Regions from separate parts of the Mycetocola sp. Y442 genome, predicted to be linked through region 1. Evidence: predicted binding sites of a transcription regulator. Region 1 holds the regulator's gene; each other region holds the start of a gene.
What was found. Region 1 encodes HrcA, which represses chaperone genes, less so after heat shock. Its sites were predicted from a motif close to TTNGCACTCGNNNNNNNCGAGTGCNAA; they were not measured.
Positions count from the first base shown of each region.

Region 1 (9,602 bases):
TCGAGCACCCGGGTGACCAGGCGGAGCCCGGAGGCACCGACCGGGAGGTCGACCTGGGTGATGTCGCCGGTGACGATCATCTTGGAGCCGAAGCCCAACCGCGTCAGGAACATCTTCATCTGCTCCGGCGTGGTGTTCTGGGCCTCATCGAGGACGATGAACGCGTTGTTCAGCGTGCGGCCGCGCATGTAGGCCAGCGGCGCCACCTCGACGGTGCCGGCGGCCAGGAGTTTGGGGACCAGTTCCGGATCCATCATCTCGTTGAGCGCGTCGTACAGCGGGCGCAGGTACGGATCGATCTTGTCGGTGAGGGTCCCTGGGAGGAAGCCGAGCCGCTCCCCCGCCTCGACGGCCGGCCGGGTGAGGATGATGCGTTCGACTTCCTTGCGCTGAAGGGCCTGCACGGCCTTCGCCATGGCGAGGTAAGTCTTTCCGGTTCCGGCTGGGCCGATCCCGAACACAATGGTGTTCTCGTCGACGGCGTCGACGTACTCCTTTTGCCCCAGGGTCTTGGGCCTGATCGTCTTGCCGCGCGAGGTCAGTATCGCCTGGCCGAGCAGCTCAGAGGGACGGCCAGACGCGTCGTCGAGAATCCGGGCGGACGAGCGCACCTCGAGCGGGTCGAGGTCCTGGCCCTGCTTCACCAGCTCGATGAGCTCCTGGATCAGTGTTCGCGCTGCCTGCACCTGCTGGGGGTCGCCGGACAGGTTGATCTCGTTGCCGCGGACGTGCAGCGATACACCGGGGTACTGGGTCTCGATCGTGGTGAGCAAACGATCCTGTGCACCGAGGAGCCTGACCATGGCGACGCCGTCGACGTGGAGGCTTGCTTCGGACGATTCGGATGCCGACGGCGCCGCTGCGTCGCGGTCCTGGGCCGCCCGGTTGGGCGTCACCGGCTCGCTCGAGCCGGAAAGGTCGTCAGAATCAGGCAAGTGTTCCCTCTCCAAGAGTCCCCGCGAGGACGTGTGCGTGAACATGAAAAACTGTTTGACCGGCCGAAGGACCGGTGTTGAAGACGAGGCGGAATTCTCCGCCAGCGCGCTCGTTCGCGAGTTGCTGGGCGAGAGCCACCATCTCGGCCATCAGGCCGGGGTCGCCCGCGGCGAGCTCTGCCACGTTCCGGTAACTCTCCGTCTTCGGAACGACGAGCAGGTGGACGGGTGCCTGCGGTGCGATGTCCTCGATGGCGATCAGGGAATCGGTCTCCGCGACGATCGTTGCCGGGATCTCGCGCGCGATGATGCGGCTGAAAATGCTTCGCTCAGTATCGGACATGGTTCTATCCTACGAACCGGGAGCCGGTTGTGGACCGGCTTGACAGGTCACCAGCGGCCGAGAGCAACGTTGAGGACGGCGAGTGCCGCCGGGCCGGCGGACGACGTTCGCAGAACTGTGTCTCCGAGCCGCACCGCCCGGGCTCCCGCAGTGGTCAGAGCGGCGAGTTCTTCCTTGCTGATTCCGCCCTCGGGCCCGACGACGAGAACAATGTCCCCACCGGATCCGTCGGACGCAGGGTCGAAGTCGGAGAGCTTGTCTGTTGCGGTCGGCTCGAGCAGGAGGACGCGGTGCTCAGCTGCCATCGAGGCCAGTGCCGCCGTGCTGACGATCTCGTCGACGGACGGGACGAACGAACGGATGCTCTGCTTCGACGCTTCGCGGACGATGGTTTCCCAGCGCGCCCTGCCCTTCTCTTTCTTCTGCCCTTCCCACCGGGAGACACTGCGTGCCGCGGCCCACGGGATGATCCGCGAGACGCCCAGCTCTGTTGCCGCCTGGATCGCCAGTTCGTCGCGGTCACCCTTGGCGAGTGCCTGCACGAGAACCAGGCCAGGGGCCACCGGCGCGTCCTCCCGAACGGAGGAGACACGAACGCCCACCCGGCCGGCCTCGATGGTCTCGATGACTCCCCAGGCGAGCAGCCCCCTGCCGTTGCCGACGAGAAGGTCGTCGCCGACCTTCGCCCGACTCACCGTCGTCACGTGCTTCGCCTCGGGACCGGAGAGCTCGATGAGCTCTCCGGCCCGCGATTCAGAGAGCGCCTCGTTCAGGTAAAGGTTGGCCACGCGCTAGCCCAGGAACTTATCGCGAAGCTTCGAGAACAGGCCCTGCTGGAAGTGACCCAGCTGGGTGTCCTGCTGCTTGCGCCCGGCCGCGAAGGCCTTGATGAGTTCCTTCTCTCGGTGGTCGAGTTTGGTCGGCGTGACGACCTGGATGCCGATGCGCAGGTCACCCCTGCCGTTACCGCGCAGTTTCGTCACACCGCGGCCCTTGATGGTGAGGACCTCGGAGCTCTGGATTCCCGGCTTGAGATCGAGATCGACATCACCGTCGAGCGCGTGGATTGTGGTCTCCACGCCGAGGATGGCATCCGTCATCTGCACGTCGAGCGTGCAGAGCAGGTCATCACCGTTGCGGCTGAAGATCTCGTGGTTGCGGACCTTGATCTCGAGGTACAGGTCACCGTGGGGTCCACCGGCCTGGCCGATTTCTCCGCTGCCCGGCATCTGCAGCCGCAGTCCGGTGTCGACACCGGCTGGGATGTCGACGGGCACCGTGCGGCGGGCGCGAACCCGGCCCTGGCCCTGGCAGGTGACGCACGGCGAAACGATGATCGTTCCGTAGCCGCGGCAGCTTCCGCAGGGGCTCGACGTCATCACGTTGCCGAGGAGCGAGCGAACGGCGCGCTGGATCTGGCCGGAGCCGTGGCAGATGTCGCAGGTGATGGGAGAGGTTCCCGGCTGGCAGCACGAGCCCTGGCAGGTCTCACACAGCACTGCGGTGTCGACCTCGAGGTCGCGGTGCGTGCCGAAGATGACCTCGTCGAGGTCGATCTCCACGCGGAGCAGCGCGTCCTGGCCGCGTTCGCGGCGGGACTTGGGGCCGCGCTGCTGGGTTTGGCCGCCGAAGAAGGTATCGAAGATATCGCCGAAGCCGCCGAAGCCACCGGCCGCTCCCTGGCCGGAGCCGCCCATGTCGTACTGCTGGCGCTGCTTGGCGTCGCTGAGCACGTCGTAGGCGTGCGTGACCTGCTTGAACCGCTCAGAGGCATCCGCCCCGGGATTGACGTCGGGGTGCAGTTCTCGTGCGAGCCTGCGGTAAGCCTTTTTGATCTCGTCGGTTGTCGCCTCGCGGGACACTCCGAGTACTTCGTAGTGGTCAGCCACTCATGGCCTTTCGTTGTCTGGGAAGCACATGTGCTCGACGAGCTTCCTGGGTATTTCGCGCCGAGCCGCGCGCAAGTGTGACTAGTTGTCGCCGATCTGGCGCGAGAGGTAGCGGGCTACCGCGCGAACGGCGGCAAGGTTGTTCGAATAGTCCATTCTCGTCGGTCCGAGGACCCCGAGCCTGGCAAGTTCGCCAGCAGAGGAACGATAGTTGCTTGTGATGATCGACGTCTCACCGAGACCGAAGGACGCGTTCTCACGGCCGATGCTCGCCGAGACGCCGTTGGCATCCGTGTCCATCTCGCTGAACAGCCGAAGGAGAACCACCTGCTGTTCCAGTGCCTCGAGGACCGGGTAGATGCTCCCGGAGAAGTCGTCTTCGGTTCTGGCGAGGTTTGCGGCGCCGGCCATGATCAGCTTGTCGTGGCGGTACTCGCCGAACTGCTCAGCGAGCGCGGACGTGATCCGCGCCATCAGTTCCTTGTCGAGCTGCGGGCTCGACTCGACGAGCGAGTCGAGCGTCGACGACGCCTCCTCGACCGGGAGTCCGACGAGCGACGAGTTCACGCGGGTCTTGATGGACTCGAGCAGTTCCTGTTCCACAGGATCGCGGATCTCGACGACCCTCTGCTCGACACGACCGGTGTCCGTGATCAGCACGGTCAGCAGCCGGTGATCGCTCAGAGCCACGATCTCGACGTGCCTGACCGTCGCACGGGCGAACGACGGGTACTGCACGATCGCGACCTGGTTGGTGATCTGCGAGAGCAGCCTGACCGTGCGGACGAGCACATCATCGAGGTCGACTGACTGGCCGAGGAACGCCTCAATCGCCTGCTTCTGGGCTGCGGACAACGGCCGCCGCTCAACGAGCTGATCGACGAAGAGCCGGTAACCCTTGTCTGTCGGGATCCGCCCTGACGACGTATGGGGCGCACTGATGAGGTCTTCCTCTTCGAGCTGGGCCATGTCGTTGCGAATGGTGGCGGCACTCACACCGAAAGAGTGACGATCGACGATCCCCTTCGAACCGACGGGCTCACGGCTTGCGACGTAATCCTCGACGATCACGCGAAGCACTTCGAGGCTTCGTTCGGAGACCATGTCCGTCTTCTCCTTCGCTGGTTTCGGGCGTTGATTCTGGGCGTTGATTGTGGGCACTGACTCGCGGATGCCGCACGCGGAGTCGGCGTTGGCACTCCATACTCCTGAGTGCTAATTCTAGCGCGGAGACACGCCGCGTCGTAATTGCGCTCAGCGTTGCCTGTATGGGGGCAACGGCAGTACCGTTGGGTACCACAAGGCGCACACCCCCGCGGACGTTCGTCGACGCGGCTGATACCCAGCGTCCCCCTCATCGAAAGGCCATGCCATGACCGACCCCAACACGCCTTCCCAGCCCGATCCGTCACATGGACAGGGCCAGGACGGCGGACAGGTGCCACCCAGCTACCAGGGAGGGCCGGTTCCACCGCAGCAGCCATACGGTGCACCGCAGCAGCCCCCGTACGGCGCACCGCAGCAGCCGCCATACGGCGCACCACAGCAGCCATACGGCCAGCAGCAGTACGGCCAGCAGCAGTATGGGCAGCAGCAGTACGGCGGCCCCACCCCGCTGACGCAGGCCGATGACAAGCTGTGGGCGTCGCTCGCTCACTTCGGCGGCGCGCTCGGAGCCTTCCTCGGCGCGGGAACCGCCGGGTGGATCGCCCCGCTGGTGATCTACCTGGTCTTCAAGGACCGCGGACCTTTCGCTCGCCAGGAAGCCAAGGAAGCGCTGAACTTCCAGCTCACCGTGACGATCTTCGTCATCGGCCTGTACATCCTCGGCGCGCTGCTCACGGTCGTGCTTATCGGGCTGCTGCTGTTCCCCGCCGCCTGGATCGTCGGCGTGCTCGGCATCATCTTCGGCATCATCGGCGGTGTGAAGGTCAACAACGGTGAGGCATACCGCTACTTCTTCGCGTTCCGCATGGTGAAGTAGCCCACCCACTCGTCAGGCGGTCAGCCGCCGAACGACAACGTCGGCCAGGAGCCGCCCCCGCAGGGTCAACTCGATTGTCCCGGCGAGGGCGGCTCTGGCGTTAACCAGGTCGTCGGCGATCAGGCCGGCCACGGCGACCCGGGCCTCGCTCGGGAGCGACCGCACGGCGATGCCCTCACGGATCCGGGCCCCGAGGAGAACACGCTCGAGCTCGCGGGCCTCCGGATCGAGCGTTTCCCTGCCTACCGCGGGAGACACGCCCTCGGCGATCCGGCCGGCGTACGCCGCAGGATGCTTGACGTTCCACCAGCGCACCCCGCCGACGTGGCTGTGTGCGCCAGGCCCGATCCCCCACCAGTCCTGGCTCTGCCAGTAGGCGAGGTTGTGCCGTGAGCGCGATGACGGCGAGGTCGACCAGTTGCTGACCTCGTACCAGGAGAAACCCGCGTCGGCCAGCCGGGAGTCGATCAACTCGTACATGTCGGCCTGGAGATCCTCGTCCGGCAGCGCGAGGAGTCCTGACCTGATCTGCCTGGCCAGCTTGGTTCCCTGCTCGACGATCAGCGAATACGCCGAGATGTGATCCGGCTGCGTCGCGAGCGCGGCATCCACTGACACGCTCCAGTCGTCGATGGTCTCACCGGGAGTGCCGTAAATCAGGTCGACGCTCACCTGGAGGCCGGCCTCTTTGGCCCAGTCGACCACGAGGGGTACGCGCTCGGGGTCGTGGGTCCGCTCCAGGGTGGCGAGCACCCGCGGAACCGCTGACTGCATGCCGAACGACACACGAGTGAACCCTGCGTCGGCGAGCTGGCGGAGGTACTCGGCATCGACAGAGTCAGGGTTCGCTTCGGTCGTGATCTCTGCGCCAGGCGCAATGCCGTGGTGAGCGCGAACAGCATTCAGCATGCGTACGAGGTCGGCGGCCGGGAGCAGGGTCGGCGTTCCGCCGCCGAAGAACACGGTGCTCACCTCGCGGCGTGGAACGCCGGAGTCCCGAAGAACCCGTGCGGCGAACGCGACCTCGGCGGCCGCCTCGTCGGCGTAGTCGGACTGTTTGGCGCCGCGCAGCTCCGTCGCGGTGTAGGTGTTGAAGTCGCAGTAACCACACCGCACGCGGCAGAACGGCACGTGGAGGTAGAACGCGAGCGACCGCGACTGAGCGCCGTCAGCAACGGATGCCGGAAGGCATCCGTCTGGCGGAGCGGGATCACCGAGCGGAAGCGGGCCGGCCATCAGTGTGTCCCGGGTGTGTGACGAATCACCTAGCTGGCCGGGCCTGTCCACAACGGCGAGAGTGCGCGGAGGTACGCGGTCGTCAGTCGTTTGTGGCGCAGGGTCATCAGCGGCCGGAGGATCCGGTAACGCAGTGCGAGCGGCCGTTTGAACGACCGGACCTGGAACCAGACCGAGTCGTCCTCGCGGCGTTCGATGCGGAACGCGTCTTCGCCGCTCACGCGCTTGCCACCGACGGTTCCGTATGCGAACGCGACGACGTTGGGCTCGTCGATGAGGTAGACAACCCTGATCTGCTCATCGACCGTGAACGAGCCGATCCTGCCGTGCAACCGGGCGGTGGTGCCCGACGTGATGTATGGCGTGCCGTCAGCGCCGAATCGCTGCTCGGTGGAGACATGGATCGCTTCGAGCGGCGAGCCGTCTTCGGCGTAGCGGATTCCGCCGTAACTCTCACCCGAGCTGGCCTGGACGTCGTCGACGCGAAGGCCGGCGCCGCGCTGCACAGCCCAGGTCAGAAGCGAGGTGGACGCCGCCTCAAACCGTTCAGCTCCGCTGCCCAGGCGAATGGATGCCTCGTAGGGCACGAATCCCTGCGGCGGGTACTGCATGAGGTCGTGCGCCTGGGTGGCGCCGACCGCGGCGTAGTCGACGGGCTGGTCTTGAAAGTTACTCCGGCGCACTTACTTCTTTTCTTTCGCGACCTCGGTGTCACCGCTCAGTGCGGCGATGAACGCTTCCTGAGGCACTTCGACACGACCGACCATTTTCATCCGCTTCTTGCCCTCTTTCTGCTTTTCGAGGAGCTTGCGCTTGCGGCTGATGTCTCCGCCGTAGCACTTGGCGAGAACATCCTTGCGCATGGCCCTGACCGACTCCCTCGCAATGATACGAGCGCCGATGGCGGCCTGGATAGGCACCTCGAACTGCTGGCGAGGGATGAGCTTCTTCAGCCGTTCAGTCATCAGCAAGCCGTAGGCGTACGCCTTGTCACGGTGCACGATGGCGCTGAACGCGTCGACCTGCTCGCCCTGCAACAGGATGTCGACCTTCACGAGGTCTGCGGTCTGAGAACCGGACGGCTCGTAGTCCAGCGACGCGTACCCCTGCGTGCGGCTCTTGAGGTGATCGAAGAAGTCGAACACGATCTCACCGAGCGGCATCGTGTAGCGCAGCTCAACGCGGTCTTCTCCGAAGTACTCCATGCCGAGGAGCGAACCCCGTCGGCCCTGGCACAGCTCCATGATCGTGCCGACATAGTCCTTCGGCGCGAGGATGCCGACCTTGACCATCGGTTCCTCAACCGACACGATCTTCCCGCTGGGAAACTCACTCGGGTTGGTGACGGTCACGGTCTTCTTGTCGTCGGTCGTCACTTCGTAGGTCACGCTCGGCGCCGTAGCGATGAGGTCGAGGTTGAACTCGCGCTCGAGGCGCTCGGTGACGATCTCGAGGTGCAGCAGGCCGAGGAAGCCGCAGCGGAAGCCGAAGCCGAGAGCGACGGATGTCTCCGGTTCGTAGTTGAGCGACGCATCGGAGAGCTTGAGCTTGTCGAGAGCGTCACGGAGAACCGGGTAGTCACTGCCGTCGATCGGGTACAGACCCGAGAAGACCATGGGCTTGGGATCGGTGTAGCCGGGAAGCGGGTCTGTGGACGGCTTCAGCGCGGTGGTGACCGTGTCACCGACCTTCGACTGGCGGACGTCCTTCACACCGGTGATGAGGTAGCCGACCTCGCCGACACCGAGTCCCTGGGTAGGAACGGGCTCGGGTGAGCTGACGCCGATCTCCAGCAGTTCGTGGACGGCGCGCGTCGACATCATCTGGATGCGTTCACGCGGACTGAGGTGCCCGTCGATCATTCGCACGTAGGTGATGACGCCGCGGTAGGTGTCGTAGACGGAGTCGAAGATCATCGCGCGGGTCGGAGCGTTCGGGTCACCGACGGGGTGCGGGATCCGCGCGACGACACGGTCGAGCAGCTCTTCGACGCCGACACCGGTCTTGCCTGACACCTTGAGCACGTCATCGGGCGAGCCGCCGATGAGGTTCGCGATTTCCTTGGCGTACTTGTCGGGGTCAGCGGCCGGAAGGTCGATCTTGTTGAGGACCGGAATAATCTCGAGGTCGTTCTCCATCGCGAGGTACAGGTTCGCAAGCGTCTGTGCTTCGATGCCCTGTGCGGCGTCGACGAGAAGAATGGCACCCTCGCACGCGGCGAGAGAACGGGACACCTCGTAGGTGAAGTCGACGTGGCCGGGAGTGTCGATCATGTTGAGTGCGTAGGCCTGGCCGTCAACCTCCCACGGCATCCGCACGGCCTGGCTCTTAATGGTGATGCCGCGCTCGCGTTCGATGTCCATGCGGTCCAGGTACTGGGCCCGCATGTCGCGGTCGCTCACAGCGCCGGTGACCGACAGCATCCGGTCTGCCAGCGTCGACTTGCCGTGGTCGATGTGCGCGATGATGCAGAAGTTGCGGATGAGCGACGGGTCGGTAGCGGCAGGCTCGAGTGCCTTCGCAGCTTTGGGGCTCACGCGTTCCTCAGTGTCTCGTTGTGGGGTGGACTAACTCCCTATTGTCCCATGCCCCGGCCTCGCGTCGAGCCGCGACCGCGACGAAGCTCCCCGGCCGAGGTGTCAGCCTCTGGCATCGCCATTCGGGAGGGTGCAGGATGTGGGAATGGCCGCGTCCCCTCCGATCGTCCTCGTACATGGCATCCGTACGTCCGGAACCATGTGGCGCGCGCAGGTCGAACAGTTGCGCGCCTCGGGGTTCGACGTGACCGCGATCGACCTGCCCGGTCACGGCACACGAATGGCAGAGCCGTTCAGCATCGAGGCCGCCCACGCCGCCATCGACGACGCCATCGACGCGTTTGGTCGGCCGGCGCTGCTCGTCGGGTTGTCGCTCGGAGGCTATATCGCCATCGACTACGCAGGCAGCCACCCCGACCGGGTTGCCGGGCTGGTCGCGGCGAGCTGCCTCACCCTCCCCCGTGGGCCGGGCCTCTGGGGTTACCGGGCGCTTGCCCGGCTCATTCACCGCCTGCCGGACCGCGGCGCGTGGCTCAATGACACGATGGCACGACTGTTCCTGCCGCCAGCGGGGTTCGCCGACATGGCCGCTGGCGGCGTGGCGCTCGACGTCATGGATACCGCCCTCGGGGCGGTCGGCCGGCTCGACCCGATCGGAAGCCTCGCCCACTACCCGGG
Region 1 covers NZ_JBXHBV010000001.1:605,239-614,840, forward strand. The annotation lists gene AC1X6S_RS02875 (PhoH family protein) at 1-803, opposite strand, end outside; gene AC1X6S_RS02880 (histidine triad nucleotide-binding protein) at 928-1,278, opposite strand; gene AC1X6S_RS02885 (16S rRNA (uracil(1498)-N(3))-methyltransferase) at 1,326-2,066, opposite strand; gene dnaJ (molecular chaperone DnaJ) at 2,070-3,167, opposite strand; gene hrcA (heat-inducible transcriptional repressor HrcA) at 3,249-4,271, opposite strand; gene AC1X6S_RS02900 (DUF4870 domain-containing protein) at 4,540-5,151, shown strand; gene hemW (radical SAM family heme chaperone HemW) at 5,164-6,387, opposite strand; gene AC1X6S_RS02910 (DUF1990 family protein) at 6,417-7,070, opposite strand; gene lepA (translation elongation factor 4) at 7,071-8,924, opposite strand; gene AC1X6S_RS02920 (alpha/beta fold hydrolase) at 9,070-9,602, shown strand, end outside.

Region 2 (9,602 bases), 330 kb from region 1:
CGAAGTGCCAGTAGTACGAGACCACGATGGCGCTAGTGGCTTCCTTGTGGCCGAACGTCTTGACGGCGAATGCGCGACCGATGACGAGCAGGAACGCGATGAGTCCGCCTGTGACGTGCAGACCGTGGAATCCGGTTGTGAGGTAGAACGCCGAGCCGTACGCGTTCGACGAGAGCGAGACGCCCTCGCTGACGAGCGTGGCGTACTCGAAGATCTGGCCGGCGACGAAGATTGCGCCGAGTGCGTAGGTGAGGAAGAACCACTCGACCATTCCCCACTGGGACGGCTTCGGTCCGACCGATCGCGGCCGCATCCGTTCAGCGGCGAACACCCCGAACTGGCAGGTGAAACTCGACGCCACGAGGATGATCGTGTTCGTCGTCGAGAACGGAATATTCAGGAGCGCTGTCTCGCTCTCCCACAGCTCTGGCGAAACAGAACGAAGGGTGAAATAAATGGCAAACAGGCCGGCGAAGAACATTACTTCGCTGCCGAGCCACACAATGGTGCCAACGGCTACAGGGTTCGGCCTGTTGATCTTTTGGGCTTTCGCCGCGTAGTTCAATGAGGTGCTCGTCACCGTTCCATTATGGCCGATATCCGGGCGGCTGTTTCGCATTCGGAGCCTCTGCGCGGGAAGTCGTTAGTTAGGGGAACCTTACTTTTCGCCGGGAAAGTGCCGTGAATTCGCGTCGGTCGGGGTGCTCGGTAGGCTGGGAGTCATGTCTGATTCCGTCACCTGGCCGCACCTCCTCTCGACATTGCTTAACGGCGACGACCTGAGTGTCGCGGAGGCGACGTGGGCAATGGATGGCGTGATCAGGGGGACGGCGAGCCCCGCGCAGATCGCCGGGTTCCTGGTTGCGCTCCGCGCCAAGGGGGAGTCGGTCAACGAGATCGTCGGGTTCCGGGATGCCATCCTCGAACAGGCCGTTCCGCTTCCGGTCAACTCCATGGCGCTCGACATCGTTGGGACCGGCGGTGACCGCTTCGGCACAGTGAACATCTCGACGATGGCCTGTGTCGTTGTGGCCTCAGCGGGAGTGCCAGTGATCAAGCACGGCAACCGCGCCGTCAGCAGCGTGTCCGGCGCCAGTGACGTGCTCTCGGCCCTCGGGATCGACCTCACCCGCACGGCCGACCAGGTGGCATCCTCACTGCAGGACACGGGGATCACCTTCGCGTTCGCTTCTGCGTTCCACCCGGGTTTCCGTCACGCGGCGCCGGTCAGGGCAGCCCTGGGCATCCCGACGGTGTTCAATATCCTCGGTCCGCTGTGCAATCCTGCCCGCCCCGAAGCATCCGCTGTCGGCGTCGCCCAGCTGGATCGGGTGCCCCTGTTTGTCGGCGTGTTCCAGACCAGGGGAGCGACGGCGCTCGTCTTCCGCGGCGACGATGGGCTCGATGAGCTCACGACCACCGGGCACTCGCACATCTGGGAGGTCAGTCGTGGCCTCGTGACGGAACACGATCTCGACCCGCGTGATCTCGGCATCCCTCTCGTCAAGATGTCTGAACTGGTCGGTGGCGACCCCGAGCACAACGCCGGTGTTGTCCGTCGCGTGCTCTACGGTGAGAAAGGCGCCGTTCGCGATATCGTGCTGCTCAACGCCGCTGCCGGCCTCGTGGCTTACCGTCTCGCCGAGGACCCCACGCAGATGCAGGTTTCCATTCTCGACAGGTTTGCGGAACAGATGGAGGTGGCGCGGGATGCGCTCGACTCGGGGCGCGCTGCGGCAAAACTCGACGAGTGGGTTGCGGCCACCTCGGCCGGCGCTACCGGGGCCTGATGCCCCTTACCTCGCTGGCTCTTCGGGGCTAGGTTGAGCTTCAGGCCGGTCGGCCCCACCGTCCGGCGATCGAAGTAGCTCTTTTGCGTCCTATTTGTCACCTGGAGAGATTTCAATGAAGAAGCTCATCAACGACCCGAAGAATGTCGTTACCGAAGCGGTCGCCGGTTTCGCTGCCGCCCACTCGGATATCGTGCGCGCGTCGGAAGACCCCATGTTCGTCGTCCGCGCGGACGCGCCTGTGACCGGAAAAGTCGGCCTCGTTTCCGGCGGCGGAAGTGGCCACGAGCCGCTCCACGCCGGGTTCGTCGGCTTTGGAATGCTCGACGCCGCCGTCCCTGGCCCGGTTTTCACTTCGCCGACCCCCGACCCCATTGTTGCTGCCACGCACGCGGTGGACGGCGGGTCCGGAGTGCTTCACATCGTGAAGAACTACACGGGCGACGTCCTCAATTTCGAAACTGCCGCTGATCTGGCCGCGGCAGACGGCGTCGAGGTGCGGAGCGTGATCGTCAACGATGACGTCGCCGTACAGGACTCGCTCTATACCGCCGGTCGTCGCGGTGTGGCAGGGACCGTCCTGATCGAGAAGATCGCGGGAGCAGCTGCACAGCGCGGCGATGCGCTCGACGACGTCGCTGCGGTGGCCGAGCGGGTCAACGCGAACGTGAGGTCAATGGGCGTCGCATTGACGCCGTGCGTCGTGCCCCACGCCGGAGAGCCGAGCTTCGAACTGGCCGAAGACGAGATCGAGATCGGGATCGGCATCCACGGCGAGCCGGGCAGGGAGAAGATCAAACTCGAACCGGCTGACGGTATCGTGGACCGTCTGCTCGGGCCGATTATCGACGACGGCGGTTTCGCCACTGGCGACAGAGTGCTCCTGCTCGTGAACGGTATGGGCGGGACTCCACTTGTTGAGCTGTACATCGTGTACCGGCACGCGGCTGAGGTGCTCGCTGGCAGGGGGATCGAGGTTACGAGATCGCTCGTCGGCAACTACACGACATCGCTGGAGATGCAGGGCTGTTCGCTGTCCGTGCTCAGGCTCGATGACGAGCTCACCGAGTTGTGGGACGCCCCTGTCCAGACCGCGGCGCTCCGCTGGGGTCGCTGACCCCGCATCATCCGGGTCGCCGCAGCTGCGCCGGCCGGCAACCGACTGAAAGGAACGACATGGCTCTGGGAACCCCGTGGGCGATCAACTGGATTCGAGCAAGCGCGGCAGTTATTGCCGAGCACCGCGCCGAGTTGATCACGCTGGATCGCGACATCGGCGACGGTGACCACGGCGAGAACATGGACAGGGGGTTCGCCGCTGTCCTCTCAAAACTCGACGACCTCCCCGCCGAAGCCACTCCGGGAGACGTGCTGAAGCTCGTGGCGACGACGCTCATCTCCACGGTGGGAGGAGCATCAGGGCCGCTGTTCGGGACCGCGTACCTCAAGGCGGCTGGCGCTGTCGGGTCCGTCCCCGAGCTTGATTCCGCTGCCGTCGTCTCGCTGCTGCGGGCTGCGCGTGATGGCATTGTCCTCCGTGGCAAAGCGGATGTCGGTGACAAGACCATGATCGATGCCTGGACGCCGGCCGTTGACGCCGCAGCGGCCGCGGCGGCCGAGGGACAGGACGAAGCTGGCGTTCTCGCCGCCGCCGCGGATGCTGCAGAAAGCGGTGCAGAAGCGACGGAGCCGCTCGTCGCCCGCAAGGGCCGGGCAAGCTACCTGGGCGAGCGTGCCATCGGCCACCGCGATCCTGGCGCGCAGTCGACCGCCCTCCTCCTCCGGGCTGCCGCAACAACAGCTGCAACGTCGACGGAGACTACGTCGTGACCGTCGGGCTCGTTTTCGTCTCACACAGCACACTGATCGCCAACGGCCTCGTGCAACTCGCGGGTCAGATGGCGCCGGACGTGTCCCTCGTTCCGGCCGGCGGCACCGACGACGACGGAATCGGAACGAGCTTCGACAGAATCACCGCGGCCATCTCACGGGCGGACTCGGGTGGCGGAGTCGCGATCCTCTGCGATCTCGGCTCGGCTATCCTCACCGCAGAGACAGCGCTCGACTTCCTCGACGACGCCAAGCGGGCATCCGTTCGCATCATCGACGCTCCTCTCGTTGAGGGAGGGGTTGCCGCCGCTGTCGCCGCCCAGACCGGGGCGGACATCGATGGCGTCGCGGCTGCCGCCCGATCGGCCGTCGACGTCTTTGTTGCTTCTTCGCCTGCCCGGAACCAGGACGCTGACGTCGAAAGTCCCGCTCCTGCCGGTCCGGCTCATGACAGTGAGACTCACGGGGGTTACTCCCGCTCGGTGACGATCATTAATCGTGATGGGCTGCACGCACGCCCGGCGGCGGACTTCGTCAAGCTCGCCAGCACCTTTGACACACCGGTCACCGTCAACGGCAGGGACGCGAAAAGCCTCCTCGCGATCATGGCGCTCGGTCTTCAAAAGGGAAAGAGTGCCGAGATCGCCACTGCGGATCCAGCCGGACGGGATGCCGTCGATGCGCTCGCGGACCTCGTGGAATCCGGTTTCGGCGAGTCCTGAACCGCAACGCGCGACGTGCCGAATGGCAGCGTTCTTCCCGGCGCATCGGGCGTAGCATGGCTGCCATGACAACGCCAGAGAACGCTGAACAGAGCCCTGAGCGCGCGCCCGAGTCCCGCTCGGAAGACGGGCATGGGTCCGATGCAGTGACCGATATCGAGGCCGAGCGCGCTGCGGCGCCCTGTCCGGTCTGCGGCCATCCGATGAGGGAGCATGTCATCGACCACAGCACGTCCAACCCCATTCTCATCTGCCCTGCGCCGATCGATCACAGCCGTATTCCGGAGACGACATCGCCGCTCGATGAACTGGGTATGGAACGGCATCCGGCTCCGCCGCCCGCACGCAAGGACTGATCCTGTCACTGGCTGGTTCACGTGCCGGCCACAGGATCAGTCCTGTCAACCGCTCAACTCACTCGCGGGCTGCCCGCGTCCGGCGCCGCATCACAGTCGATGCCAGCATGAGAAGCAACCCGCCACCGACGGTGCCACCGGCCAGCAGCAGGGGAAGCGCGGGCTCTCCTGCTCCGGTCGCAGGAAGCCGGTCACCCTGCGGCCAGCCGTCCGCTGCCGTCACAGTGTTGGTGAGGACCGCCTCCGCGATCGCGCCCGGCGCGATTGTCACCGTGACGTCTGCGGCCGGTTCGACCTCGATCGCGCTCGACTGGCCTGAGGTGCTCTCGGTCACTGTGCACTCCGTTCCGGCCGGCAATTCAGCGTAGGCGCGGACATACTTTCCAGAGGGCTGGTTCGCTGGGATCACGAAGGAGTCGCTCAGAACCTCCCCGCAGTCGATCAGCAGGACGATCTCGCCCTGGTGGCCCGCCGCCGCTCCCGTGATCACCTTGGTCACCTCGAGCCCTCCCGGCTGAAACTCGACGGTGTTGGTGACGACCGCTGATGCGCCTGTCTCCGGCACCTGCACCTCGACCGGGGTGTCAGACGTCACGACGGCCACGGTGTTGGTGCCGAGGATGGGTTCGGTTATGGAGCACGTACTCCCTGCGGGAATGTTCTCGAACTCGAACACCTCATCGCTCGTCGTGCCAGCCGGAATGTCCGCGGTGAATACAGAGCCTGGACCACAGTCAATGAGCCACTGGCTCGCGCCCTGCGTCCCCGCTGCCGTTCCGACGAAGGACTTCTGAACGGTGAGCGTGCCGACGACGACGAAGGTGGCTGTTGCCTGCGCGGTCGCCTCGAGCTCCGTAGCGGACGCGAGGGCCAGCATCTGAGCCTCTTCGTAGAGAGGGTTATTGTCGTCGTGCACGTAGACCTGGCCCGCGGGAACCGTGACGGCCGCCCGGGCGGTGAGCACCGTCTCGCTCGCGGCTCCGGCCGAATTCGTCACCCAAATCGATGTCCCGGATGGCACGGTGCTTTGATTCGCCAGGGGGACTGTTGCGGCGGCGTCGCTGAACATCTCCGAGCCAGCGGGAACCGATACGGTGAGCGAGGAGTCGTCCTGAGCCTGGACAACGAACGGCCCAGCGGGGCTACCGATCGGAGCCGCTGCGCTCGGAGGAGTCACTGTGACGTCCGGTGCTGGGGGCTCAACGGTAGGGCCGTTCGTTTGAGCGGCAGCGACGATTGCTGCTGTTGCCGCCCGAACGACGGCCTCGGTCGAACTCACAACGAATGCGTCGGTGAAATACCAGATCGCGGCCTGGACGGCCGCCGCTCGCTGGTTGTTGGTGAGGCCTTCCGGCAGGCTCGTCGTGGGGTAATAGGTGTTGAGAATGTAGGTGACGTAACCGAGGTTGGGAACGTTTGTCTCTTCCCACGTCCCGCTCTCGTATCCGAGGTTGGGCGCGGTGGGGACCCCGAGGTCGATGCAATACATTGCCCCGACGAGGCTGGGGTCCTCGACGCTTGCGGTGTTGATCATCCGCGCCAATGTATCGTTGCGCGGTTCATATCCTGCCGGGTCCGTTGCGGGGTATGGCGCTGTCGGGTCCTGCGTAGTCGTATTCGGCGGCTGAAATCCGTCAACCGTGAGTCCCGCGCCGATGCTGACCGTATAGATCTCTGTATTCGGGCCGAACACAGCCTCGACAATGGGCATCGGGTCAGTCGGCTGCGCCTGGGCGGACGGGCTGGGACCGACGAACATGAGTCCCATGCACATTGCGAACGCAAGCGAACACAGCGCCAGTAGCCGAACGCGGGCCTGGGCGACGGACGGAGACGGGCTGAGCGCAACGCAGTCATGTGTGCGTCGTTGTGGGAGTGGTTCTCAAGCGGAAGAAGGTCGTCGTCGTTCTTCGGGTGCCTCGGCCGGCCGCTGGGCGTGAACCACTTCGATCACATCGAGCGGCTGCGTTTCGGGGAGTTCCTGATCGTCTGGACCGATGAGCGCCGGACGGTGGATGACTGAATCGTTCATGCTGCTCCTTCGACGGGCCCCGGAATCCGGGGACGTCGGGTGATCCTCTCGTCAGCCATCCGTGCGCCGTAGAGTCGAACGTCATTGGTCGGTTGACCAGCAAGCAACAGCGCGGCCTCGCGTGAGCGGGACCGCGCTGTCGTTACGGGCCGTTCGTTCCTGCGCTGGGTTGATCAGTCGTCTTTTTTCTCTCCGGAAGTTTTGCCTCCGGAACCGATGGGAACCTGCCGGGGAGAGGCGCCCTTGGACAGCGGGACATTCACCGTCAGGACGCCCTTCGTGAACTCAGCCGAAATGTCCTGTTCCTCGGCCTGCTCAGGAAGAACGATCCTGCGGTAGAAGCTGCTGCTGCTCTCCCGGAGGACGTACTTCTTTTTCTTGTCCTCGTCCTTCTCATGGCGCTCCGCCTGAATTACAAGGGCGCCCCTGTCAACATTCACCGTGATGTTGTCTTCGTCAAAATTGGGCAGGTGTGCTTCGACAACGAGCGCGTCGTCGCCGCGCGTGTACACATCTGTCGTTGGCAGCTTTCCGCGGTAGGCACGCAGGATGCCATCCTCGAAGTCGCGGGTCAGCGCCTCCAGACCGGCAAACGGGTCAAATCGTTCGAGACTGTTTTTCATGATGTCGCCTTTCAGGACCACCGCGGGCGATCCGGTTGTGTGCATTTGTTGACGTTCGCGAGCGAGAAGGCCGCCCGAGTCGCCAGTAGCGCGTCTGAAGTGCCGAACGCGGTGGCTCACGGTTCCGGCTGGTCGTGCGCACAAAATACGCTCGTCTGCCGCCCCACGTCCGGCTAGAGCCGTAGGTCATGCCGGACCGCGGGGACGTGCACGATGTCGGGGGAGAGGGAGCAGGGGAGGGCAGACGGGGGTCGACTGCTACCAGAGGCAGGCGCAAGCGGCAGGGGTCTATCGCCTCTGGTCCCTCACAATTTCGGGACCTTGGACTCTATGGAGACGACCCGGGTCAGGGCATTCTGGTCAGCAAATAGAAGATGGCTCGCGGGGGAACGCGCGCAATTGAACTGCCGACGCAACAGCAGTCGTTCACGAGAGTGAACGGAGTGTGACTGTCGCGCTAACAGTGTCCGAATTACGCAGTGCCTTGTGGGGCACGTGCATGTAAAATGCAGGTGCTCCATGAGCAGGGGGAGGGGCACGATGATCGACGAAGTTTTTCAACTGCCGGATGCCAGATTCTCTGATCTTGAGAGAACCGTGGCCCGGCTTGAACGAACAGTGAGTTCTCTGCGACGCGAAACCGAACGCGAACGCGCGACGCAGGGGCGACTGCGCAGCCTGCTGGATGCGAGCGTTGCTGTGGCCGGAGATCTCGAACTGGACTCTGTGCTCAAACGGATCGCCGAGTCCGCGACCACCCTGGTCAACGCTCGGTATGGTGCGCTCGGCGTGCTTCACCCCGACGGTCACATTGAACGCTTGATTCACACCGGGACGCCGAGCGTCGAGGGCGGGACCATGCACATTCAGCCCGGGACCCACGATCTGCTTCAGGCGGTGACGGAAACCCGTGGTCCGGTCCGCCTCGATAATCTCCGGGAGGATCCGCAATCGGTGGGATTCCCGCCAGGCGACCCGAGCATTCGCAGCTTTCTCGGTGTGCCCGTTCGGGTTCGCGGTGAGGTCCTGGGCAACCTGTACCTCGCCGATCGCCGTGACGGCGGATTCACAAAGCTCGACGAGGAGCTCGTGGTGGAGCTTGCCGAGACAGCGGGAGTCGCGATTGACAATGCACGGCGGTTTGAGGAGACCCACCGTAAACAACTGCTGGCAGCGGCTCTCTCCGAGGTAGCCTCGACGCTGTTAACCGCCTGTGCCGAAGACGTGCTCGCGGCGGTCGCATCGAAGGTTGCGATGCTTCTCCCGGCCACGCTGGTGTCCGTCGTGGTGCCGGGTCCCGGTGAGAACGAAATGAAAGTCGAAGCTGCGGAGGGGGTGCTGTCCGAGAAGGCCGTCGGGACCGTGTACCCGGCGCATGGGTCTCTCGCGGCTCAGGCAGTGGTTTCCGGCACTGTCATTAGTTCGGAGAGCGGACACGAAATTCGCTCAGCAGGCGGGTCTATCGCGTTTGGCGCGGTGACGGCCGTGCCTCTCGTTGTCTCGGGACGCGCGATCGGCGCGCTGTGCGTCGCGCGTGAGCCAGGCGGCCCTGGTTTCACGCGTGGGGAAATAGACACGATCTCGGAATTCGCTATTCAGGCGGGACTCGCCGTTGCACTGGCGTGGGCCAGGCTGGACCGACAGCGGCTCGAAGTCATCGAGGACCACGCGCGGATAGCCAGGGACCTGCACGACAACGTCATCCAGCGCCTCTTTGCGACCGGGCTCGGCCTTCAGGCGCTTGCTGCCGCCGACCCGACGCATGCTGCGGCGATCGACACACACACCCTGGAGATCGACGCAGCAATTTCCGATATCAGGAGTGCAGTTTTCACCCGGATATCGGCTCCGCCGTCCGACGCAACCCGCGTGCGCCACCGCGTCCTGGATGTCATCATCCAGCTGACACCGGCGCTGGGCTCGCCACCCCGCGTCGCCTTTTCCGGCTGTCCCAACATGGTGATCCCGCGGCGCCTCGCCGATGACGTTGTTGCGGTGATCAGGGAGTCACTCACAAACGTCGCCAAACACGCACAGGCAGAGACGACGGCGATCGACGTGAAGCTGGGCGACTCCGGTGTGTCGATCACGGTCGACGACGACGGTATCGGTATCGACCCTCGTGCGGAGCGCGCAAGCGGCACCGGTAATCTGGCGCGCCGCGCCGAGCGGTACGGTGGCACATTCACTCTCGAACCGCGCGTGCCGAGAGGCACTCGAGCATGCTGGAACGTCTCGTTCGGTGAGCA
Region 2 covers NZ_JBXHBV010000001.1:277,078-286,679, forward strand. The annotation lists gene ctaE (aa3-type cytochrome oxidase subunit III) at 1-619, opposite strand, end outside; gene trpD (anthranilate phosphoribosyltransferase) at 723-1,790, shown strand; gene dhaK (dihydroxyacetone kinase subunit DhaK) at 1,906-2,907, shown strand; gene dhaL (dihydroxyacetone kinase subunit DhaL) at 2,967-3,620, shown strand; gene dhaM (dihydroxyacetone kinase phosphoryl donor subunit DhaM) at 3,617-4,342, shown strand; gene AC1X6S_RS01340 (hypothetical protein) at 4,408-4,698, shown strand; gene AC1X6S_RS01345 (DUF5979 domain-containing protein) at 4,757-6,232, opposite strand; gene AC1X6S_RS01350 (hypothetical protein) at 6,581-6,730, opposite strand; gene AC1X6S_RS01355 (Hsp20/alpha crystallin family protein) at 6,904-7,353, opposite strand; gene AC1X6S_RS01360 (GAF domain-containing sensor histidine kinase) at 7,972-9,602, shown strand, end outside.
Region 2: AC1X6S_RS01355 (Hsp20/alpha crystallin family protein) is a predicted target of HrcA. The motif match lies at 7,433-7,459, and genes of this name have one in related genera.

Region 3 (9,602 bases), 670 kb from region 1:
GGGTGACGTCGAACTCCTGGGCCAGCCTCGAACCGACGCCGACCCCGACCTCGGCCCCGTTGACCCAGACGCGGTAGTGCGACTCGACGCCGTCGAAGCGCAGCACCACCCGGGCGGCGTCGCTCCAGGACTCGGCGAGCTCAAAGGTGCGACGGTAGTCCCCCGTCGGGTTGTCATCCGGCACATGCGGAGGCTCCACTGGGAACGGGTACTGCACGTTCGTGTAGATCGGCAGCCCGTACTTACCGTCGCCCTGCAGGACCCAGTGTGACGGCACCGTGAGGGTGTCCCAGCCCGAGTCGTCGAACTCCTCGGTCGCAACGTCGGTGTCCGCTTCGCCATCGGGCAGCACTCCAGCGGCGCCCGGTGTTCCCGGAGTGCCTGCCAGCAGGCGGAACCGCCACTGTCCGTTCAGCGACTGCGACGCGGCATCCGAATTCAACCAGGACCGTGCTGGCAATCGTCGTCCGGATCCCGGGCCTTTCGAGGTGAGTGTGAAATTGTCTGCTGTGGAGCTGGATGTCACGACTTGACTGATCCTTCGGTGAGGCCGCCGCGCCAGAAGCGCTGCAACACGATCATGGCGATGCCGAGCGGAATGATCGACAACAGAACTCCGCCGGTGGTGAGTTCATAGAACTCTGGCAGCCTATCGACCTGGCTCAACCAACTGTTGAGTCCGAGGGTGATCGGGTAGAGATCGGAGTCAGAAAGCATCACAAGGGGCAGGAAGTAGTTGTTCCAGATGCCGACCAGCTGGAACAGAAATACCGTGACGAGCGCCGGGGTGAGGATTCTCAGTCCGATGGTGTGGAAGATCCGGATCTCGCCGGCCCCGTCGATGCGGGCGGCCTCGACGAGTGATGAATCGACGGTGGCCTGGGCGTAGATGCGGCACAGGAACAGCCCGAACGGTGAAACGAGTGACGGAAGCAGCACGCTCCAGTAGGTGTTGGCGATGCCCATCTGACTGAACAGCAGAAAGAGCGGGAGTGCCGTCGCCGTCCCGGGCACGAGCACGCCGCCGAGGATGGTGCCGAAGATGAGGTCACGGCCCTTGAACTCGTATTTCGCGAGCGCGTACCCTCCCGCGGCCGCAAAATAGGTCGCGAGGAGCGCGCCGACCCCGGCGTAGAGCACCGAGTTGCCGAACCAGCGCACGAAGATACCGCCGTCGTAGCTCAGCACCTGGCCGAGGTTCTCCCACAGGGCGAACGTCGGGGCGAACCAGAACCCGTAGGTGGAGAACAGGTCCTCCGTCGACTTCGTGGCAGCGACGACGACCCAGTACACCGGAATGAGGAAGTACAGCGCGACGACGGTGAGGATCCCCGTGACGATGATCGACGATGATCGCCTCGAACGCGTGCGTCGCTTCTTCGCCGCGGTGTTCGCGTCGGTTGCTGACGATGAAACGGATGCCTGTCCGGTCTGACGTGTCGTCGTTGTGGTCATGATGATTTCCGATTCGTCAGCTTCAGGAAAGCAAAGGAGAGTGCGAATGCCACGACGGCGATGAGCACAGCCTGGGCAGCGGCGACGTTGTAGTCGTTGTAGGCGAACGCCGTCGTGTATGCGCTGAGGTTGGGCGTGTACTGGCTGTCGATGGCCGGCGAGACCGACTGCAGCACCTGGGCTTCCGCGAACAGCTGCAGGGTGCCGATGATGGAGAACACGGCGGTGAGCAGCAGCGCCGGCCGAATGAGCGGGAGCTGGATGCTCGTTGCGACCCGGAGCGTCGACGCGCCGTCCACTTTTGCCGCTTCATACAGTTCGACCGGGATCGCTTTGAGCTGAGCCACGATGATGAGCATGTTGTATCCGGTGTAGCTCCAGGTCACGATATTCGCGATCGACCAGAGCACGGTGCTGGCACCGAGGAAGTTGGGCGTCAGGCCGAACAGTCCGGCGATGTCGAACAGCGGAGAGAGCCCGGGGACATAGAGGAACGACCACAGGATGGTCGCGATCACACCGGGAACGCCATACGGCAGGAAATAGGCGGCGCGGAAGAACCCGGGCCACTTCGCTGAGGCCGACTCGAGCATGAGCGCAAGAATGGTGCACAGGGCGATCATGATGGGAACCTGCACAATGCCGAAGAGCAGCATCCGCCCGATCGATGCGACGAAGTTGCCGTCGGCGAGCGCCTGCGCGTAGTTGCTGAACCAGGCGAACTCGGTGGTCACCCCCTCTTCACCGAACAGCCCCCTGCGCGTGACCCTCGTAAAGCTCGACCCGATCGCCACCAGGATCGGGAGAATGAAGGTGAGCAGGAAAAGCGCCAGGAACGGCGCGAGAAGCAGCCACGGGGCCCGGGTCGTTGCCGCGACCCTCGCCCTCTGCTTTGCCGGTGCACTGCGGGTTGCCGGTCTAGCGGTTGTCGACGTCACGACTCCTCCTTGCGGATACGGAGGCCCTTGTTCTCGAAGGACTTCATCACGAGCCTCTCGGATGTCGCGAGAGAGTCGACGAGCGTGGTTCCCGATGCTTTCTTCCGGAAGCCGTCGCTCAGGATGTTGAAGGTCTGCTGCGTTGTGGGCCACCACGACCACTCGGCGTTCTGCTGGAGGGTCGCTGGGACGAAGACTTCCTCGTTGTAGCGCTGGCCGCTGAAGAACTCGGATGGCTGCTCCCGTTTCGCGCCGATCACGTCTGGCGCCGGCGACCAGCCGATGCCGCTGTTGTCGATCATGGCGTCGATGCCCTCCTGCGAGGTGGTCATCCACACCGCAAACTCGAGGGCTTCCTTCGGGTGGGCGCTGTTGGCAAAGACGGCCGCGGTGGAGCCGCCCAGGTAGCTCGACCCGAAGCCTGAGTCGCCCCAGGTCGGCATGGGTGCCGCCATCCATTTGCCCGCGCCGTTGCTCACGCCCTCGATAATGGCGTCGCCCCAGCTGCCGGTGACGACGGATGCCATCTCGCCGTTGGCCGCTGCGGCGAACCAGGCGGGCGAGTACGCCGCATAGCCGCTCTCAACGAGGTCCTCGTCGATCGCGCCGTCGAAGAACCGCGCGACCTGCAGGGTGGATTCGTCGGTCATGTTGATCACCCACCCGTCGTCCTCGGCCCTCAGCCAGCTCGCACCGGCTTGGGTGGCCAGCGCCGCAAAGAAGGATGCGTCAGCGAGTGGGAAGCAGTCGATGTACGCGCCAGCGCCGCGAAGCTCTCGCGCGAGCCCGAGCCAGTCGTCCCAGGTCGACGGCGGAGATCCACCTACCCTGGCAAACACCTCGGGCTGGTAGAACATCGCCATGGGACCTGAGTCCTGCGGGATGCCATAGACACCGTCCACGTAACTCACCTGGCTCCAGAGCGTCTTGTCATAGAGATCCGCGTGGTCGTCGGCTCCGTACCGTGACAGGTCCACCAGCCCGTTCACGAGCATGAACTCGGGAATGGATCGGAGTTCCACCTGTCCGATGTCCGGCCCGCCGCCCGCGGCAAGCGCCGCGTAGAGCTGCTGGTATCCGCCGTCGTTTCCGCCGGGGATCCAGACGGCCTCGACCTGCACGTCGGGGTGCGAGGCGTTCCACACGTCGGCAACCTTCTGGAGGTCCTTGAGCCAGGCCCAGTAGGTCAGAGTGATCTTTTCACCGCCGCCGGCAGCGGCAATCACCGGTTGGGAGTTGACCGACGTGGTCCCGGGTGTGGCGCACCCGGTAAGCATGGCGAGCGCTGCTGAGCTGAGTCCAGCGCCGAGCAATTGGCGCCGTGAGAGTGGTGTCATGTGCATTCACTTCGTTGTGATGGCCGGTACACGCGGCTGGTCGCCTCCCCGCAAATGGGTGACATGACGCTAACACAGCACCGGCCGGATGACGAGAGTCTGCCGAACGTGAATGGACGAGACGCGCTCCAGCGCAGCGCGGTGGGAGGCTGTGGCGCCGGGCTTAACGAACGGCAGGGCCACGGTTTCCCGTGGCCCTGCGGTTGTGTTTCGGTTACGAACTACTCGGAGATGCGCTCGTAGGTGTTGTCTTCGAGGTACTGGAAGACGCCGATCGTTGCCTCGGTCGGGTCACCGTTCTCGTCGAACGTGACCGGGCCGGAGTTTCCGTCGTAGTCGATCGTCTCGCCATCGTTGAGCAGCTCAGCACACTCGCTGAACGACGTGCACGTGGTACCGTCACCGGAACCACCAGAGACCTCCTGGAGTTTCCCTGCGATGTCCTCGCCGTCGGTGGAGCCTGCCGCCATCGCGGCCAGCGCCAGAAGGACGACGGCGTCGTAGGATTCAGCCGCGTAGCTGTAGTCCTTCAGCTCCTCGTTGCCCTCGCCCTGCCAGAACTCCTGCAGGCGGTCGGTGAAGTCACCGAGGGACTCGGTGTCGAGACCCGGCAGCGTACCCTTGGCGCCCGTGAGGGTACCTGCAGGGAAATCGGCTGAGTAGTCGGCGAGGTTGCCGTCGACGAAGTACAGCTTGTCGGACGGGAACCCGGCGAGCGCGGGAACGATCGTCTTGGTCTCCTCGAACGCGATCAGGGCGATTGCGTCGGGGTTTGCCGCTTTCAGTGCGCTGACCTGAGCGTCGAACGAGGTGTCGCCCGTGTTGTACGACTGCTGTTCGACGACTTCGCCGCCCGCGTTCTCGAACGCCTCTGTCGTGAATTCGGCGAGGCCGGTCCCGTACGAGTCGTTGAGGTAGAGAATGCCGAGGGTTTCGTTGCCGTCTTCAGCGATCAGGTTTCCGAGGACCTCACCCTGCAGCACGTCACTCGGGGCAGTTCGCCAGAACAGCCCGTTGTCGTCCCACGTTGTGAAGTCCGCAGAGGTGTTGGCTGGCGAGAACTGAATCACGCCTTCGCCCGTCACCTGGTCGATGAAGAGCTTGGTCACACCACTGGCGGCTGCGCCAATGATCGCCGAGACGCCCTCCTGAAGAAGTCGCGGCACCTCGGTTGCGTATGCCTTGTTGTCGGTGTCTCCGGAGTCACCGTAGACAACGTCGATCTCGATCCCGAGGTCGGCGTCGTTGATCTCCTTGGCCGCGAGGCCGACTCCTGCTTCCTCGGGCGGGCCGAGGAAGGCGAGGTTGCCTGTCTGCGGCAGCTGCGTGCCGATCTTGAGTGTCAGGTCGCCTGCTGGCTGGTCTGAGTCACCTTCGCCGCCACCTGGGCTGCTGCAACCGGTGAGGACCAGCGCGCTGGCTCCGAGGATTGCGAGAGAACCCAGTGTGATCGTGCGGGTGCGTGAGCGGGAGGCCGTAGCCCGGGTGAAGACGCCCATGTTGCTCCTATGCTGTGTCGTGTATCCAACCGACAGCGCTAAATACTGTCGTGATGCCAACATATTCGAGCAATCGTCACCGAACAATACGTGGGCGTTACATACGTGTAACGGCGACGCAATCGTTACAGTTCAGCGGCATCAGAGCTGTTCTGGCGCTTCAGACGCAGCTTTATTGCGTCGCCGGAGCGATCCGCGCGCACTGATGACCGTGTCCGCCGTTAGGACGACGAGAGCAATCCAGACCAGAATGAACCCGATCCACCGCTCCACCGGCATGGCCTCGTGGAGCACGAGCACCCCGACGAGGAACTGAATCACGGGGGCGAAGAACTGGATGAAGCCCATGTAGACGAGCGGAAGCCGACGCGACGCAGCGGCGAAGAAGAGCAGGGGCACCGCCGTGATCACACCGGTACCGACGAGCAGCACCGTATGAAAGACACTGACCTGTCCGATGGTCAGTCCGGCGGTGGAGCCGACGACGATGAGTTGGACGACGGCGAGGGGCGTGAGCCACGCTGTCTCGAGGGTGAGCCCCGAGACGGCGTCGACGGTCCCCCCGACCCGCTTCTTGATGTAGCCGTAGAGCCCGAAGGAAAAGGCGAGGATCAGGGCAATCCACGGAACGCCGTGCGCGCCGATCGCGAGCACGAGCACCGCGGCAATGCTGATGCCGACCGAGATCCACTGCACGACGCGAAGCTTCTCGCGCAGAAAGAACACGCCGAGAAAAACAGTGACGATGGGATTGATGAAGTAACCGAGCGCCGTCTCGACGACCTGCCCGTTGAGCACTCCGTAGACGTACGTCTGCCAGTTGACGAAGATGAGGACGCCAGCGAGACCGAGGGTGAAAGACACCCGGGGATTCCTGGCGAGCTGGAGAAAGGGAGCCCACCCGCGCGTCACCGTCAGGAGGAACATGCAGAACACCAGCGAGAAGATCACGCGGGCCGCGACAAGCTCGAACGGGCCCGTCGGCGCGAGCAGGAGGAAGTACAGCGGAAGAACGCCCCACAGCGTGTATGCGGTCACGGCGAAAATGAGGCCGGGGCGGCTCAGCGGGGCGTCGGGAGAAGCCACTGCGCCGGTGGCCGCCGCTTCGGGGCCCGCACCGCCTGTCGGACCTGCATTGCCTGTCGGAGCTGCATTGCCTGTCGGGCCTGCACTATTGGCCGGAACCGGCTCTGGGGTCATCTGCACCCATCGATGCTACTCCGCACCTGCGGGGCAACCGCCTGTTAAGACGAAGAAGCCCGGACAGTGAGTCACCGTCCGGGCTTCAGTTCGTTTGAGTTATCGAACCACAACCGCGAGCACGTCGCGAGCCGAGAGGACCAGGTAGTCCTGGCCGTCGAACTTGACCTCGGTTCCGCCGTACTTGGAGTAGATCACCTTGTCGCCGACGGCGACGTCGAGCGGTACTCGGTTGCCGTTGTCGTCGATGCGGCCGGGGCCGACAGCCTCGACGACGCCTTCCTGCGGCTTCTCCTTGGCGGTGTCAGGAATGACGAGACCTGAAGCAGTGGTCTGCTCTGCCTCGACCTGCTTGATGACGATGCGATCCTCGAGCGGCTTGATGCTGACCGACACGGTTGACCTCTTTCTAAACTAAGACTTGAGTTAGCACCCTCACATCGAGAGTGCTAATGCCAGTGTAGGGATCCGTTGGCACTCTCGCAACGTGAGTGCCAACGTAGGGCGAGCGCACAGCATCCGGGTTGATAAGTTTGCACGATGGAGAGAGCCGAACTCGTTGAACTACTGACGCCGGATGGGCTCACCCTCATCGACCAGGTCGGGGGGTCGGATGCCGACACCGACCCGGTTGGGACCGTGTCACGACTGCGCGCGGAAGGCCACTCGCCCGCGCTCGTCGCGGCCGTGCTGACGCAGGTCAGGCTCCGGCGGAAGGCTGTTGGGAAGTTCGGCGAGTTCGCGTCGCGGATGCTCTTCACCGAGGCTGGCCTCGAACAGGCCACCCGGTTGCGCGTCGCCGCACTCCACGCCGGCCGATTCAGCTCGGCGGGACTCACCCGGATTGCTGACCTCGGCTGCGGGATCGGGGGCGACGCCATGGCGATGGCCGCGATGGACCTCGAGGTTACCGCCGTCGACGCCGACGAAGTGACCGCGACAGTCGCCAGCTACAACCTCGCCCCCTTCCCCACCGCCGATGTGAGGCACGCGAAGGCGGAGGACATCGACACGAGCGCATTCGACGGGCTCTATTTCGATCCGGCCAGACGCACCGCCGGGCACTCGAACACCACTCGGCTGACCCGGCCGGAGGATTACAGCCCGTCGCTCGATTTGGTCTTCGGGCGTGCCGCAACGCAGCCCGTCGGTGTCAAACTCGGCCCAGGGTTCGACAGATCACTCATTCCCGACGACGCTGAAGCCCAATGGGTCAGCGTCGATGGGCAGGTCGTCGAGCTCGGCCTGTGGTTCGGCGCCCTCGCCCGCGATGGGGTGCGCCGGTCAGCGCTCGTCCTCGACTCGGCGGGAACCCACGAACTGACCGCTCCCGCCGACAGTGAGGATGTCGACGTGCGTGAGCCCGGCGAATTTCTCTTCGAACCGGACGGCGCGGTCATCCGGGCGAGGCTTATCGGCGACGTTGCGCGCGAGATCGGTGCGGGGATGCTCAGCCCCGGCATTGCCTATCTCACGGGCGACACCGAGGCCCGGACCCCGTTCGCCACGGCGTTCCGCGTGATCGAGAGGTTCCCGCTCGATGAGCGGACACTGAAGCGGGAGCTCGCGAGGCGCGATATCGGGACGCTCGAGGTGAAAAAGCGAGGCGCAGACATCGATCCGGCGGTCTTCCGCAAGCGGATGGCGCTCCGCGGCAGCAAGAGCGCGACGATTGTGCTCACCCGCGTGAACGGCAAGCACGCCGCGCTCCTCTGCGAGCGGATCCCCCGGAACTGACCCGCGGCACAGTCGCTCCAGAAAGTTGACGAAGACCCGCCCGACCCGCAACCCCTCGACACTGTGAGGCGTCCCGTGGTTCTCTGGGATCACACAATGGATCTCACCCAGAAGGAGCGCTCATGACAACTGTCAACGCCGATATCGACGTTCACGTCCCCGTGTCAACCGCATACAACCAGTGGACTCAGTTTGAATCTTTCCCGCAGTTCCTCAGCGGCGTCGACGACGTGACTCAGACGAGCGACACCCAGACCCACTGGAAAGTGTCGATTGCCGGCATCAAACGCGAATTCGACGCTGAGATCACCGAGCAGATCCCCGACACCCGCATCGCGTGGACGAGCACAGACGGCGAAGATCACGCCGGTGTCGTTTCGTTCCACCGCTTGAGCGCGGATGAGACGCGAATCTCGCTGCGGCTCGACTGGTCACCGCAGGGCATCCTCGAGCACGCCGGAGCGCTGCTCCAGGTCGACGACATCCAGATCGGTCACGACCTCAAGAAGTTCAAGAAGCTCATCGAGTCGAACGGCTTCGAGACCGGAGCCTGGCGCGGCGAGGTCGACCGCTCCCCCGACGCAACCGGTCGCTGATGTAGCGCACCCGTCGGCGGTTGACCGCCGTCGGGCCGACGCCGCAGGCCGGCTGGGCTACCCGTGTGAAACGGGAGGGTCCCAGCCGGTCTGTGGCGTTTTGCATGTCCCGCGGAACACGTACTGCGACGGCAGCTTGCGTTCGTGGCTCGTCCAGTCGATAGCGGGGCGGCGCTGTTCCGTCGGCACATAGCCGAGGCGGTACACAGCCATGAGTTCGAGGGAATCGGGCACCTCGAGCAGGTTCTCGATCTTCGCCCACATGCCCGGGACTTCCATCGGGAACGAGACGAACTGGATCCCCATGCCGAGTTCGACGGTGGTCAGCCAGACGTTTTCCATCGCAGCACCCATGCTGAACACCGAATAGAACGAGCTCAGCTCGCCAGGGCGATACTCCGAGCGGTCAAGCATCACGCCGATGAGCAACGGTGAGCCGGCGACGAGCTTGCGGTTCTCTTCACCGAGCTTCTGCGGAACACGCATCGCATTCATGAGCTTCTGGCCACGCTTGGTGAACACCTGTGTGGTGAACGGCCGCAACGCAGCGGGAAGCTTGTCGAACAGCATCCCGTCGCGTCTTTCGGCCATTTCGCTCGCGCTGAAGCGGAAATACGGCTTGTAGCGCTCGAAGAAAGTGCCGTTCGACATCGCCTCGGTCATGCTGTCGCCACTGATTCTCGCAATGGTGTCGATCGTGTCCGGGTCATCGACAATCACGAATCGCCACGGCTGGCTGTTCAACTGTGAGGGGGCGCGACCGGCCACTTCCATCAGCAGACGCTGGTGTTCCTCACTGACCCTGTCCGGCAGGAACGGGCCGTTCGTTGTCTTCCGCCG
Region 3 covers NZ_JBXHBV010000001.1:1,273,516-1,283,117, forward strand. The annotation lists gene AC1X6S_RS06030 (glycoside hydrolase family 2 TIM barrel-domain containing protein) at 1-526, opposite strand, end outside; gene AC1X6S_RS06035 (carbohydrate ABC transporter permease) at 523-1,455, opposite strand; gene AC1X6S_RS06040 (carbohydrate ABC transporter permease) at 1,452-2,393, opposite strand; gene AC1X6S_RS06045 (ABC transporter substrate-binding protein) at 2,390-3,730, opposite strand; gene AC1X6S_RS06050 (ABC transporter substrate-binding protein) at 3,952-5,229, opposite strand; gene rarD (EamA family transporter RarD) at 5,371-6,429, opposite strand; gene groES (co-chaperone GroES) at 6,529-6,825, opposite strand; gene AC1X6S_RS06065 (class I SAM-dependent methyltransferase) at 6,970-8,166, shown strand; gene AC1X6S_RS06070 (SRPBCC family protein) at 8,289-8,762, shown strand; gene AC1X6S_RS06075 (nitroreductase family protein) at 8,820-9,602, opposite strand, start outside.
Region 3: groES (co-chaperone GroES) is a predicted target of HrcA. The motif match lies at 6,901-6,927, and genes of this name have one in related genera.